One region of the Aliiglaciecola sp. SL4 genome, then DNA from elsewhere that is predicted to be linked to it. Evidence: riboswitches for the same ligand, from Rfam matches in the RefSeq annotation. Region 1 holds a riboswitch; the other holds the start of a gene.
The links. A riboswitch is a leader RNA that binds a small molecule or an ion and turns the genes downstream of it on or off. The one in region 1 is predicted to bind cobalamin.

Region 1 (7,462 bases):
GGGTGAGTAATTCGCTTTGGGTAGCGGTATAATTCCAGGGACTTTTCTAAAAAGTTAAAGCTAGTATTCATTTCAGCAGGATTCACGTAAGTTTTATGCAACAGGATTTATTTTCATCCCACCAAGTCGGTCTGAGTCAAATGCCGATGCAAGATGCTGTAGTGCATTATCAAGCCGACTTTTTAGATTCAGATACCGCCAGTGAATTATATCAGAATTTACAGGCTAAATTAGCTTGGCAGCAAGATTCAATTCAGGTCTATGGTCGTAAGGTTGCGATTCCTCGTTTACAAGCGTGGTACGGTGACCAACAAGCAAGTTATCAATATTCTGGGTTGACCATGGTACCTAATCCCTGGATCAATGAATTACGCCAACTAAAAGATTTGTTAGAACAAATTTGTAAAGCTGAGTTTAATTCGGTTTTAGCGAATTGGTATCGAAATGGTCAAGATAGCATGGGGTGGCATGCTGATAATGAAACAGAGTTGGGTTACCAGCCCATAATAGCCTCTGTGACCTTAGGGCAAACTCGCGATTTTGATTTTAAACATATGCAAACTGGTCAAAAGGTGAGGTTAGCACTGCAGCATGGCAGCCTGTTAATGATGGCGGGAAATACCCAACAATTTTGGCAACACAGTTTGCCTAAACGTAGTCAGTCTTTAGGCGGCCGAATAAACCTTACTTTTCGCAACATAATCAAATAAGTATAGACGTTATAAAAACACCTTATTCATGGATTGGAAATTATATCTAATTGACTCAAACACTTAGTCAAAAATATGAAAAATAGTTTTTTAATTTTCTGTGAACAGGCTAAATTTATAGTTGGACACACAAAGGAACCACACAATGAATATCCAAAATAATATTGAAAAGAAGTTGCTATCGCATTTCAATCCGGCGCATTTGGAGGTTATTAACGAAAGCTTTATGCACAACGTACCTAAAGGGTCCGAGACGCACTTTAAAGTAGTTCTTGTTACGCCTGAGTTTGCAGGTAAGCGTTTAATTAATCGCCATCGAGCGGTAAACGCCGTACTCAAAGAGGAACTTGCTGAACAAATTCATGCGTTGGCGTTACATACTTACACCGGAGAAGAATGGCAAAATTTATACGGTAACTCACCAGACTCACCTAATTGTTTAGGTGGAATGAAACAAGCCGCATCGTAAAATAGTTTGTATCTAGGTGTGCCTACTCCCTTTCTGGGCACGCCTTAATTTCGTATATGGGGATGTCAGGGGATCACTTCCGTTGATAAACTCGCCTAGCTTGCTGAATTTGCTCACACAAAACATCAACTTCACTTAATACTCGGGTCGTCATTCGAAAGAGCTTATCGGCATCAGGACGAAAGATGAAACTGTGCTGGACGGCAGGCAAAAAACTAAACTTTTGCCAATTATATAATTTATTGACTGACTGCGTATTTGATTTAGGTTGAATAATGGCTTGCGGCATTTTGCTAATGACTTGCTCAAGGGATACTGAAGGATAGTCATTATTAAGTTCAGCAAAAATGTTGATGGCACCGCAGGTGTTTAAATGTTGTTGGGGCCAAGCATTACCCGCAATGGTTTGCAGGGGAGCAGGCCAAATTTCGAAAAATACGGTTACCGGTGTTTGATTGGCAAAATCGTGCCTTAGTTTTGCCAATTGTGTTAAATAAGTGTCTGCACGATGCTTTGCTAGAGTTTGTCTACCGGTTAGATCACCAAGCATCAGCAACTCTTTTCCGACATCTTCTAAGGTTTTTGGGTCAGAATAAACCACTGGAATACCAAACTGTTGTAATCGATCCAAATCCTCAAGTGGGTTTCCACTTTTCCATGCAATTACCAGATCGGGTTTTAACTGCAAAATCTTTTCAATTTGCAAACGACTATGATCACCAACCCGCGGTAAGGTTTTGGCTTGTTCTGGGTAATCGGCATATGAACCCGTGGCAATAATTTGCTCTCCGGCACCGATGTCAAACAGCAGTTCTACAATATGAGGAGCTAAGGCGATGATTTTAAACTTTTGTCGTTCGTTTTGTTTTACCTGCTCAAAATTCTGTACCGTTTTGGCGTTAGCGGTTGACAGCAATAGGCTGGCTAACCCTAATAGACAACAATTCAGCACCTTTTTGATCTTTGGTACAGACAAGATTAGCGTCCTCGGTTTTTTTGCAGGGCAAATAAGAAAAATAAGCTGCCAATGGCTGATGTGATAATCCCAATGGGGATTTCTTGATTTTCTACAACCACCCTGGCGATGACATCGATCCATATTAAAAAACTACCGCCAACTAACACACTGCCGACAATTAAATTTCTGCTCGTTACTCCAAACCAGCCTCTAACAATATGCGGTATCATTAACCCAACAAAGCCGATACCACCACAATATGCGACTATGCAGGATGTTAGTGCGGCGCAAATGACTAATACCAGTAAACGCAGTGAATCAACTTTGATCCCTAAGGTTTGAGCGTTTTCATCACCTAATAACATTGCGTCCATATGACGACCAAAAAGCCAAAGTAAAACAACACTAATGGTAACGATTGGAAGCATAATCCAGACGAACCACATTTGCGCATTGGCTAAGCTTCCTAGTAACCAAAATATCACTTTATTAGCGGCAAAGGGTTCCGCCATAAATAATAAAAAGTGGCTTAGGGCACTGAGCATAAATGACACCGCCACGCCTGCCAAAAGTAAATGTTCGGTACGATTTCCAAACAGTTTTCGAGACAAAATCTGTACAATAGTGACTGCCAGAAATGCACCAAGGAACGCAGCTAGCGGTAACGCATAAGTAAAGGGGATTTGAGCTAGGTACGCAAAAATCGAAGAGTGTGAGGCCAAACTACCATTAAACAATAGGGTTGAAATACTTGCTCCTAGACCTGCTCCAGAAACCACTCCAAATAGATAGGGATCTGCTAAAGGGTTACGATATACATTTTGCAAAGTCGCCCCGGCAACGGCTAACCCCGCACCCACTAAAAAGCCCACAAGCACCCTAGGTAAGCGAACTTGCCAGAAAATAACCTCTTCAACATTGGCTTCACAACTATTTGCCATACAGCGTAATACACTGAGTAAATCTAGGTCAGCGGCACCAAAGAATAGACCTCCTAGGATACTAAGTATGCTAAAACTGGCTAGAAATCCCCACTTGCCCTTAGACATCAGCTAAACCCATATCACCTGCGGGCTCTTCAATATCGATGTTGGGGGGATAAAATTCGATTCTTATTTTGTTATTGTTGGGCTTTTCAATTACTTGGCATGGAGTTTTGAAAACCTGTTGCAAGCGTTGTTCTGTCAATACTTGTTTGGGTGGGCCGAAGGCTAACAACTGCCCTTGGGCAAGCAGGCATATTTTATCGCAATAGTCGGCTGCATGATTTAAGTCATGTAAGCTCATCACTATAGTAACTTTGTTGTGCTTCGCTATTTTGCGCAATAAAGATAATATTTGATGCTCATAATACACATCTAAATGGTTTATGGGTTCATCTAAAACAAATAACCCTGCTCCTTGCACCAATGCTCTAGCAATTTGCCCTCGTTGTTGCTCGCCTCCTGATAAAGAGCTAAACAGTTGGTGGCTTTTTTCAGTCAAACCCACTTCCGCGATTGCTTGTGCAACTCTGGATTTGTGCTCAGTTGATACGCTAGAAAACATAGACTGATGGGGAAGTAAGCCCATACTAACTATTTGTTCTAAATTGAGATTGAAGACACTATTATTGAACTGGTTCACTACCGCGATTTGTTTCGCTCGGATACTTGCAGTGAAACTTTCAATTGGGGTTGTCTGCCAGAATACCTGTTGTTCAGACCGGTACTGTCCCGAGATTAACTTCAACAAGGTGGTTTTACCCGCACCGTTAGGTCCCACAACCCCAATGATTGTCCCTTTTTCTGTCTGAAACTGTATATCAGAAAGTATCTGTTTTTCGTCAATATAGTAATTAAGATGGTTAAGTTTGAGCATTGTTGTGACAGTTTTTTCCATTCTTCTGAGTCGTTCTAGTCCGGCGATAGATTTTTGTTAGTCGAGTGCCCGCCTTCGTACCGATTTATTCGACATGAACGTTGTTGACAATAGGGGGATTCGCAATGAAATGATTACCCAAGACGATCGTGAATTCCCGCACGCTAGAAAAAAGTTATAGCTGAAGATCTGGCTGGTATCTGACTCATGACTGACAATATTGCCTATCAATTACAGTTGCGGGTACAGTTTTGGATTTACACCAAATTCCCATTTCGTTTCACTTGATGCGCAGGAAATAAAATTATCCCTTACCTAAATAAAGTGAAAAACCGAATCTAATATATAGCCAAAATATAGCAATCTTTATGCTTGCGCCCTAGCGTTATTTGCGAAAAAAACGTTTAATATCGTACAAATAGAATAATTAGACAGGTGTATGGAAATGTTTAACGCCGCATCCCTATCGCGGACCATTGACGTTTTTAACGATAATATTTGCAAATTAGTAAGCTGGTTTACGTTATTTATGGCGTTAATCACATTGTTAATTGTGGTGCTACGTTATGGTTTTGATATTGGTTGGGTTGCGATGCAGGAATCTGTTATGTATTTGCACGCCTGTGTCTTTTTATTGGGCAGTGCTCACACGTTACGGGTTAACGAACATGTTCGAGTCGACATCTTTTACAGTGGGTTTGATAAGGTTAAAAAAGCTAAAGTCGATACTTTCGGTACTCTATTTTTTATGCTGCCGGTGAATCTGTTTATATTAATAATTTGCTGGGACTACGTGACATCCTCTTGGGCCATAATGGAAGACTCACAGGCAGCTGGTGGTTTACCTGCTGTCTTTTTACTTAAAACCTTCATACTGTTGTTCGCCGGTCTTATGGTTTTGCAAGGGATTTCCGAGTTAATTCGTAATATTAATGTCTGGTTGAATCATCCTAAAAACGCAATTACAGAGGATAAATAATGGAATACCTCTCACTGATAATGTTTTTAGTTGTTTGTTTAACCTTATTACTGGGTTATCCCGTTGCGTACACCTTAGCGGGTACCGCTTTAATATTTGCCGGCGGTGGCGCTTTATTTGGCGTTTTTGATACCGCTTACCTGCATGCTGTGCCTAGCCGACTCTACGGCATAGTTACCAACCAAACTTTGATTGCCGTGCCTTTATTCGTGTTTATGGGCGTCATGTTAGAAAAATCCAAAGTTGCTGAAAGACTATTAATCGCCATGGGACAAGTCTTTGGTAGGTTGAACTCAGGCTTAGCAATTTCTGTGGTTTTGGTTGGTATGTTGTTAGCAGCCAGCACTGGTATCGTCGGCGCTACCGTCGTTACCATGGGCTTGTTGTCATTACCTACCATGTTAAAACAAGGGTATTCCCCCTCATTTGCTACTGGGGCGATCTGTGCAACCGGTACCTTAGGGCAGATTATCCCTCCTTCTATTGCACTGGTTTTGTTAGGTGATGTGCTATCAAGCGCATTCCAGCAGGCTCAACTCAATATGGGGATATTCTCCCCTGAGTCGGTTTCTGTCGGGGATCTATTTATTGGTGCCTTAGTGCCAGGTATGATTTTGGTAGGGATGTATTTACTCTATGTGGTGTTGTTTGCTCACCGCCATATTGATAAAACCATAGGCGAGGAACAGCGTGAATCAAAAGTATCCATTAATTTAGCTGGGGCCTTGTTACCGCCACTTATCCTCATATTTGTGGTCTTGGGGTCTATCTTAGGGGGATTTGCTACGCCCACTGAGGCCGCTGGAGTGGGAGCTGCAGGTGCTCTTATTTTGGGCTTAGTGCAAAAACAAGTTGATTGGAACAAGTTAAAAGAAGTCATGTTAAGCACCACTCGAGTAACTTCTATGGTGTTTCTGATTCTCATTGGTGCTTCAATATTTTCCTTAGTGTTTAGAGGCTTTGGTGGTGAAGAGTTAATTGAGCACTTTTTTGAACAGCTACCCGGAGGCACATTCAGTGCCGTGTTGCTAGTAATGGTGGTGATCTTTTTACTCGGTTTTATTCTCGATTTTATCGAAATTACTTTTGTTGTGGTGCCTATCATTGCGCCAGTTTTGTTAGCTATGGGCGTCGATCCTATTTGGTTAGGTATAATGATTGCGGTGAATTTGCAAACTTCGTTTTTGACGCCACCTTTTGGTTTTGCATTGTTCTATTTGCGCGGAGTCGCGCCTGCGAATGTTCAGACCACTCAAATATATAAAGGCGTGATACCCTTTATTATTATTCAATTGCTATTATTAATAGGCTTGGCTATTTGGCCGGATCTGGTAACGTGGCTGCCTTCTATGTTGTGACCCTTATGGATTTATTGAAATGAAAACCTTAAAACTTGTCTCATTACTTTTTAGCATCATTGCTGTTACCGCCTGCGGTGGCAAGTCGTCTTCGGATGCTGGTGCCAGTGCCTCAGAGCAGACCTACGAATGGAAGTTAGTAACTTCGTGGCCGAAAAACTTTCCCGGGTTAGGTAGAGCCCCGGAAACATTTGCTAAAAACGTTGAGCGCATGTCTAACGGCCGCTTAAAAATTAAAGTGTTTGGTGCGGGCCAAATGGTCCCGGGGTTTGAAGTGTTTGACACTGTTTCCAGTGGGGCCGCTGAAATGGGACATTCAGGTTCTTATTATTGGAAAGGTAAAGCGCCAGCTGCACAAATTTTTACAGCTATCCCCTTTGGCATGAATGCCACTGAATTTAATGCTTGGTTGCACTATGGTGGTGGCTTAGAAATGTGGCGTGAACTCTATGCACCATTTAATTTAATTCCTTTTGCTGGTGGCAATACTGGTGTTCAAACCGCAGGTTGGTTTAAAAAAGAAATTAACAGCGTGGAAGATTTGCAAGGTTTAAAAATGCGTATCCCAGGTTTAGGGGCTGAGGTTCTTAAAAAATTGGGTGGTATTCCTGTGGCCCTGACCGGTGGTGAGTTATTTACGTCTTTGCAATCTGGTGCCATAGATGCGACAGAATGGGTTGGCCCATACAACGATTTATCATTCGGACTTTACAAGGCGGCAAAGTATTATTATCACTCAGGTTGGCATGAGCCGGGGGCTAGTTTAGAGTTTATTGTTAACAAAAGCGCATATGAATCTTTGCCAGAAGATTTACAGGCAATAATTGAGGTAGCCACTAGAGCCGTGAATCAAGATATGTGGGACGAGTATACAGCAGCGAATAATGATGCTGTACAAGCACTGGTTGAAACCCATGGCGTTGATATGCGCCCTCTTCCTAAAGATGTCATTGTAGCTCTTCGTGCCGCTAGCATTGAGGTGATGCAAGAGCAATCAGCTGCCGACCCTACGTTTGCTAAAATTTACGCGTCTTACCAAAAATTCCAAGAAGGGGTATCTAAATACCATCAAATTTCTGAAATGGAATTTTATAATAATCGACAAGCGAGAAAATAAATTAGCTGTTC
Region 2 (7,462 bases), on a different contig from region 1:
TAACAATTAAATTAACAAACTATAAATTTGGGGTAGTAAATGATTGACCTGATAACCAACCGTGACAGTAACGTCAAAAATGACGTGCTATCGGGAATAACCGTTGCCTTGGCATTGGTTCCTGAAGCGGTTGCATTTGCCTTTGTTGCTGGTGTTGAGCCTATGGTAGGGCTATATGCTGCTTTTATGATGGGCTTAATTACTTCCGCAATTGGCGGCAGACCTGGAATGATTTCAGGCGCAACGGGTGCTATGGCTGTGGTTATGGTTGCGTTGGTGGCTCAACATGGTATTCAATACCTTTTTGCTGCGGTGATTTTGGCGGGTATTTTGCAAATTCTGGCGGGGGTTTTTAGGTTAGGTAAATTCATCCGCTTGGTGCCTTACCCAGTAATGCTTGGTTTTGTTAATGGCTTGGCAATCGTTATATTCCTCGCTCAATTAGGTCAGTTTAAAGTTGTTAATGAGCTAGGTGTTCAAGAGTGGATGCAGGGCAGCATGCTTTATTGGATGTTAGGGTTAGTGGCCTTAACTATGGCCATTATTTACTTTTTACCTAAGTTAACCACAGCGGTTCCTGCTTCCCTTGTGGCCATTGTAACCGTGACTTTATTAGTTCATGGGTTGGATCTCGAAGCGCGCACAGTAATCGATTTTGTCAGAGGCATGTTACCTGAAGATCAAAGAGCAGCCGCTACTTTAGCGGGCGAATTACCCAGTTTCAATGTGCCTATGGTGCCGTTGAATATGGAAACCCTATATATAATTTTACCCACCGCAGTGATTTTATGTTTAGTGGGCTTGATTGAATCTTTATTAACCTTATCGCTTATTGATGAAATGACTGATACCCGTGGTCGTGGTAACAAGGAATGTGTAGGTCAAGGTGTTGCTAACACAGTCAACGGATTCTTTGGTGGTATGGGTGGTTGTGCGATGATTGGTCAAAGCATGATTAACATTAATTCAGGTGGTCGTGGACGTCTATCTGGGATTACCGCAGCGCTAGTTTTACTTGGTTTTATCCTCTTTGCAGCGCCATTAATTGAGATGATCCCCTTAGCCGCTTTGGTTGGCGTTATGTTTATTGTTGTCATTGGCACTTTTGAATGGGCTTCTTTCCGCATTGTGCGTGGTGTAAACAAAGAAGATGCATTTGTGTTGTTTTTGGTAACCGGTATTACCGTTGCAGCTGATTTGGCCATTGCTGTAGTCGTGGGGGTTATTGTTTCAGCGTTGGTATTTGCCTGGAAACACGCTACTCATATAAGTGCTAAAACCCATACCGATGAAGATGGTTGGAAAGTTTACGACCTTGAAGGACCGTTGTTTTTCGGTTCGGTATTACATTTTAGAGATTTATTCGACCCACAGAACGATCCACAAGATGTGGTAATCGATTTCCGTGAGTCACGAATTTGGGACTCCTCTGGTTTGGATGCCATCGACGGTTTGGCAGACAAGTACAAAGTTCAGGGTAAAAAGTTACATATTCGTCATATCAGCCCCGAGTGCAGTAATTTGTTGACCAAAGCACAAGATTACGTGGAAATGAATGTGAATGAAGATCCTCGTTATCGCATTGCCTCGGATAAATTAGGTTAAGCACAGCGAACCTTTTTACGGGGCTTTGGCCCCGTTAAAGGTGCCGGTGGTGTTTGGGCATATTCCATGGCCTCTAGGCCATGCTGCAGGTGGGTGTTTAACCTCGTGTGGTAATGGATGATTCCCTTGTAGGCGGGTGCTTTAGCCCCGCGAAAGGTATTGGTGACGTTTATGTATATTCCATGGCCTAAAGGCCATGCTACAGGTGGGTGTTTAACCTCGTGTGGTAATGGATGATTCCCTTGTAGGCGGGTGCTTTAGCCCCGCGAAAGGTATTGGTGACGTTTATGTATATTCCATGGCCTAAAGGCCATGCTACAGGTGGGTGTTTAACCTCGTGTGGTAATGGATGATTCCCTTGTAGGCGGGCGCTTTAGCCCCGCGAAAGGTATTGGTGGTGTTTAGGTATTTTCCATGGCCTAAAGGCCATGCTACAGGTGGGTGTTTAACCTCGTGTGGTAATGGATCATTCCCTTGTAGGCGGTTGCTTTAGCCCCGTGAAAGGTGCCAGTGGTGTTTAGGTATTTTCCATGGCCCCTAGGCCATGGAATAACAATCTATTATGATTGGTTGGTTAACCAAATAATCAATTCAACAAACTCATCTGGTGTCATTTTTGCGCCAAAAATTGCCTTGTATTTATCGTTCACAATAAACGTTGGCACGCTGTGAACCCCTTTGGTCAATTTATCATTCTTACGCACTGCGCCACGTATTCCATAGCTATTGGCTAGCTTTTTCAACTTTACACTATCACCGCCAGCTTCAGAATAAACTTGTAAAATATCATCCATGGAGGCAATACTTTTGCGTTCTTTATGAATGGCAGTAAAAAGCGCAGTGTTAAATTTGTCTGCTTCACCTAACTTCCGTGCGGCTAACATCGCTTTAGTTGCTGCGTTCTGGGTATCTTGTTCGGCACCCCCCATAAAGTTCACATGGGCTTTGGTAAAAGTGACATCACTGGGCAATTTAGCTTTAAGTTCTTTTGCGATGCTCTCGAAAGTAAAGCAGTGTGGGCACCAAAATGAGAACACTTCACGAACCTGTTTAGTTTGGCTCGGTATATCTTTTATTACAGTGTAGTGTTCACCTTCTTCCCACTTCGATTGCGCCATGGCTAAAGCTGGAACTGCGCATACAAATGCTATTAAAAAATTGCGCGTTAATTTAAAAATCATATAAATAAAATCCTATAAAAGTAATGTTATTAACTTTGTTTAGATAACCAAACAACTAAATCTGCGATATCGTCTCTAGTCATACCTTGTGCAACGGTAGCTTGATATTTTCCATTTACAATAAAGTTAGGAACCCCACTCAAGTGCTGACGATAGGTTTCGATGGTTTGGTTATTTTGTTTAAGCAGATTATTAATTTGGAAACTAGTCTCCAATTTGTCGAACTCGCCGTTATCAACGCCTTTGGCTAAGAAAATGTTTCGTAACTCTGGCGTACCGGTAATCAGTTGACGTTGTAAATGAATATAACTAAAGATGGCGCTATTTATTTCCTCTTCTCTGTCCATACTTCTGCCAATTAGTAGGGCTTTTGTTGCCGCATCTTGAATTTCTGGGCTAGTAAAGCGCATAAAGTTTACATGCACTTTTTTGAACGTGACATCTTTATCTAATTTAAGCTTTATCTGTTCTACAATAGGTTCAAAATTAAAACAATGTGGACACCAGAATGAAAAGAATTCAAGTACTTCGGGCTCTTCTGAAACCTCGTCACTAATGATTTGGTAGTGAGTGCCTTCCTTCCATTTAGCTGGCGGAGCAGTTGCTTCTGATGGGCTCTCTTTAGAGCAGGCTTGCAGTGATAAAAGTATAAATAACGCAAATACAGTTGATAGTTTTTTCATATCAATCAATTCCTTCAAAAATTTGCTAAAGGTTATCATAGCTAGTAAAAGATTAGGTATAGTTAATCAGTCAGATGAATATAATCTGCGGATGAAATGCATAAAAAAACCGCTTCAAGAAGCGGTTTTTTGTATATTTAAGTTTTTCTACAAGCTAATGGTGGTTGACACAAAAAAGTTTTGACCTGCCGTATTAAAGCCATTTACTTCCTGATAATTGTCATCAAACAGATTATTTACACCGGCTTTAACACTCACTGATTCAACTATTCGCCAGCGAGCCGTTAAGTTTGTTACTTGGTAATCATCTATTTTTACGCCAGCAATATCCACCGCATTTCTAACACTTCTAAATGTTAGCTCTGCAGCGAGTTTGTCGTCTAACCAAACGTGTCTAATTCCAACATTGAATTTGTTCCTGGGTCTTCTCAAACGAGCTTCACCCGCACTGTCTTCTGCGTCGTTGTAAGTGTAGTTGGCCCATACTTTTAATCCGTTAGCGAACACTTGTTCTACGCTAGTTTCAATACCTTTGGATTTACTTTCTCCGCTAGATTGTAAATACCCTTGATAAGATGCTAAATCGAAAACAATTTCGTTTTCTATGGACTGTTTGAAAAAGACCATTTCAGCACTCAATCCATTTTTGGTATCGATGACAAAACCTAGATCTAAGCCTTCGCTGTTTTCTTCAGCCAATTGCAAGCCTGCAGCGTCACCGTATGCATAAGGACCATCGTTATAGCTTTGTTCATAAATACTTGGCGCGCGGAACCCGGTGCCATAGGTGGTTTTAAATTTCACATCAGCAAAATCAAATGGTACGACTTTAACCGCACCTAAGCGCACACTATTATGTTTACCGAAGGTATCATTGTCGTCGTATCTGTAACCTAGGTTGAATGCCAGTTGATTGTCGAATTGACCTAGCCATTCTACAAATAGACTTTTCTGATCTCGGCTTAAATCATTGCCATCGATTTCCTGGGTTTCTTTTTCCAAGCCAAAGACGAAGTCGTGCTGCTTCCAGTTTAGGCTACCTAAGTATTCGAACTTATCGATGCTACCTGAATTGCTAAACCCGTATTCGCCATTATTGATATAATCTCGATCTACATCAGTTTTATTATAAGCAACTTGATGTTGACTATTGTTCCCTTGATAACTTACAGCGCCGCGAAACGTTTGCTGTTCAGCTTCAGTGCTACAGGCATTGATTAACGCGAAAGTGGCATTGTCGTAGCAACCATCGTATTGATTTTCGGCATCGACATTTCGAAACACTAAAGACGCCGCGATGTTTTCCGTTAAGGTCAATTGACCTTTAAAGTGCACGCTTTGGTTGTCATAACCATCTTTCTCGCCACTTTCATCGCTAGTTTTCGCGTTAAAACCGTCACTTTTGACTTTTGCAGCCGATAAAAAAAATGCACCGCTATTGTTGCCAGCAGCAATGTCAGCATTAAATATTTGTGTGTCAAATGTACCCGCAGCTAAGGTGCCACTGGCCTCAAACCCTTTTACTGGTTGCTTACTGTACATACTGATAATACCACCAGCGTCAGCCCCGTATGAAAGCCCTTGAGTACCACGTAAAATCTCTATTCGAGATAATTGGTTAATTAACACATCATCAAAAATTGGAGCAACTTGTGGAGAAGATGTATCACTTAGCTCTACGTCATCTATATATAGTTTGGTTCTGAATGCTTCTTCACCGCGAATTCTGACAGCTGTACTCTTACCTAAACCGCCTGAATTTGATACGCCAACACTTGGGGTTTGACGCAAAATTTCAGTTACATTGATTGCTGTCTGCATTTCAATATCGCTTTCGTCTAACACAGAAACACTGGTCGCTAGTCGGTTAGTGGGTAACTGAATTCGGCTAGATACAACGGTCATCTTTTCAATGTCTTGTTGTTCTGGTGAGTTTGATTGAGCATAGAGATTGGAAGATGCTAGAGCCAAGCTAACGCTTAACCCTATAAGAGTAGTTTTATTTTGCATTTTGTTTAGCCTTGTTAAGTACTCCGCCCGAGTACTAGATCATATGAGTGACAGTTTGTGGTTTTGTGCACAAACCTATGCGTCTCAGGCCGGTATCCGGGCTTACAAGTGTCGTAACAGACTCGATTAATACCTTCCCATTCTTTCAAACAGTGGTAACTTATTAATCATCAATACTTTTTGGTATCACTTGTTTACCGTTGCGGGGGCAGCGTCAGCATAAATCAGATATTACTCTAATTGCACTGTCTTCCCGTTTAACCACCCATGGTGGCACCTAAGAGGTGAGCATTATATCCATCTGTTCTTAAAAAAATAGGGGTTTATGCTTTCTGTTATTAAAATAAGGTCAGACTTGGTTCTTGGAGGGCGGAATATTGTTCTTTTAAGGCTAAAATCTGTTGTTCCCAATATTTAGCATCTGCAAACCAAGGGAACGCTTGAGGAAAGGCGGGATCCTGCCAGCGACGCGACAACCACGCCATATAATGGACCATGCGCATTGCGCGTAAAGGTTCAATTAAACTTAATTGCCCACTATCGAATTGAGCAAATTCTTCGTAGGCTTCAACTAGGGTATCCATTTGTATTCGTTGCTGGTATGTATCACCAGATAACATCATCCATAAATCTTGAATGGCGGGTCCCATTCTACAATCATCCAAATCCACGAAAGTCGGACCGTCTCGCCACAAAATATTGCCAGGATGGCAATCTCCGTGAAGACGTATGGAAGAATTGGGTTTATATAAGCTAGCAGCTAACGCTGTCACTTGCTCTAAAATAGTGAAAAATGCCGTGTGCAAGCTGCTCGGAATGAGTTCTGTTTTCTGCAGGGTTGCTGTTGCTTCAAGCAAGTGCTCCTGAATACTAAACGTTGGTCGGTAAGCAAACGACTGGCCTTTTGATACTTGGTGGATACGACCAATAAAGCGTCCCATCCATTCCAGTTGATCAAGGTTATCAACCTCAAATTGACGGCCACCCACGGAAGGAAAGATAGCAAAATAAAACCCCTGATAATTGTGTAATGATGCGTTCTCCGTCCGTAAGGGAGCAACTACAGGGATTTCACGGTCATGCAGTTCTTGAGCAAAATCATGCTCTTCTTGAATTTGTTCTCGAGTCCAGCGCTGAGGACGGTAAAACTTGGCCACATAGCGTCGTTTGTCATCACAAACAAACTGATAAACCCTATTTTCATAACTGTTTAATGCCAATAAGCCTGAGTCTACTAAGTATCCTTTAGACTCAATGGCATCTAAAATGGTATCAGGGCCGAGTTGTGCAAAATCAAAGGTGGTTGCATTTAAGTCATTCATCGATAAATGAACTTACTAGTTTCGCTCATCTCAACGGGATCGCTGTTGCCATCAATTGAAGTAACCTTAAATTGAAATTCTGTTACAGTTTCGTTTAACGCATAAGGGTCAATAGCAATACTTATGGGCAAGTTCAAGACTTCACCACCTGCAACAGTGACTTGGTCTGGACCTATGTATTTATTCCCCTCTAAGCCCACAATGTCAATTTTATACGTGTGTTCAGTTTGTGACTTATTCAGTACTTTTAAGGTATATACGTTCTCAATAAGACCGTCGTTGGTTTCTCTAAATAGTGAGTTGCGATCTCTGATAATGTCGACTTCTAATGGCACCCTAGCAATAATTTCATAGGTTAAGAGGGAGGTCATAATAAATAGTACAACCGCATACCCAATTAATTTAGGTCGAAATATTTTAGTCTTACCTCCGGCTAGTTCATGTTCAGAAGTAAAACTAATCAATCCTTTAGGGTAATTCATTTTTTCCATTACCCCATTACAAGCATCAACACAGGCACCGCAGTTAATGCACTCGTATTGCAAACCATTGCGGATATCGATACCTGTGGGACATACCTGAACGCACAAGTTACAATCTATACAGTCGCCAATGCCTTTTTGTTTGATTTCTTCGTGACTGGTTTTTCTTGAGCGTGGTC

Region 2: linked by a shared signal. The riboswitch ahead of AB6T38_RS18355 (TonB-dependent receptor plug domain-containing protein) and the one ahead of AB6T38_RS11400 (ABC transporter ATP-binding protein) in region 1 are both predicted to bind cobalamin.

What each region holds. Positions count from the first base shown of each region.
Region 1 is NZ_JBGOSE010000006.1:259,545-267,006, forward strand. Features, by position in the region: gene AB6T38_RS11375 (methyltransferase) at 1-71, opposite strand, end outside; gene AB6T38_RS11380 (alpha-ketoglutarate-dependent dioxygenase AlkB) at 96-710, shown strand; gene AB6T38_RS11385 (BolA/IbaG family iron-sulfur metabolism protein) at 856-1,179, shown strand; gene AB6T38_RS11390 (cobalamin-binding protein) at 1,253-2,155, opposite strand; gene AB6T38_RS11395 (FecCD family ABC transporter permease) at 2,158-3,186, opposite strand; gene AB6T38_RS11400 (ABC transporter ATP-binding protein) at 3,179-4,018, opposite strand; cobalamin riboswitch at 4,171-4,300, opposite strand; gene AB6T38_RS11405 (TRAP transporter small permease subunit) at 4,443-4,976, shown strand; gene AB6T38_RS11410 (TRAP transporter large permease subunit) at 4,976-6,334, shown strand; gene AB6T38_RS11415 (TRAP transporter substrate-binding protein) at 6,354-7,451, shown strand.
Region 2 is NZ_JBGOSE010000019.1:35,073-42,534, forward strand. Features, by position in the region: gene AB6T38_RS18340 (SulP family inorganic anion transporter) at 40-1,605, shown strand; gene AB6T38_RS18345 (thiol:disulfide interchange protein DsbA/DsbL) at 2,166-2,786, opposite strand; gene AB6T38_RS18350 (DsbA family protein) at 2,816-3,469, opposite strand; gene AB6T38_RS18355 (TonB-dependent receptor plug domain-containing protein) at 3,617-5,479, opposite strand; cobalamin riboswitch at 5,549-5,775, opposite strand; gene AB6T38_RS18360 (serine/threonine protein kinase) at 5,818-6,801, opposite strand; gene ccoG (cytochrome c oxidase accessory protein CcoG) at 6,798-7,462, opposite strand, start outside.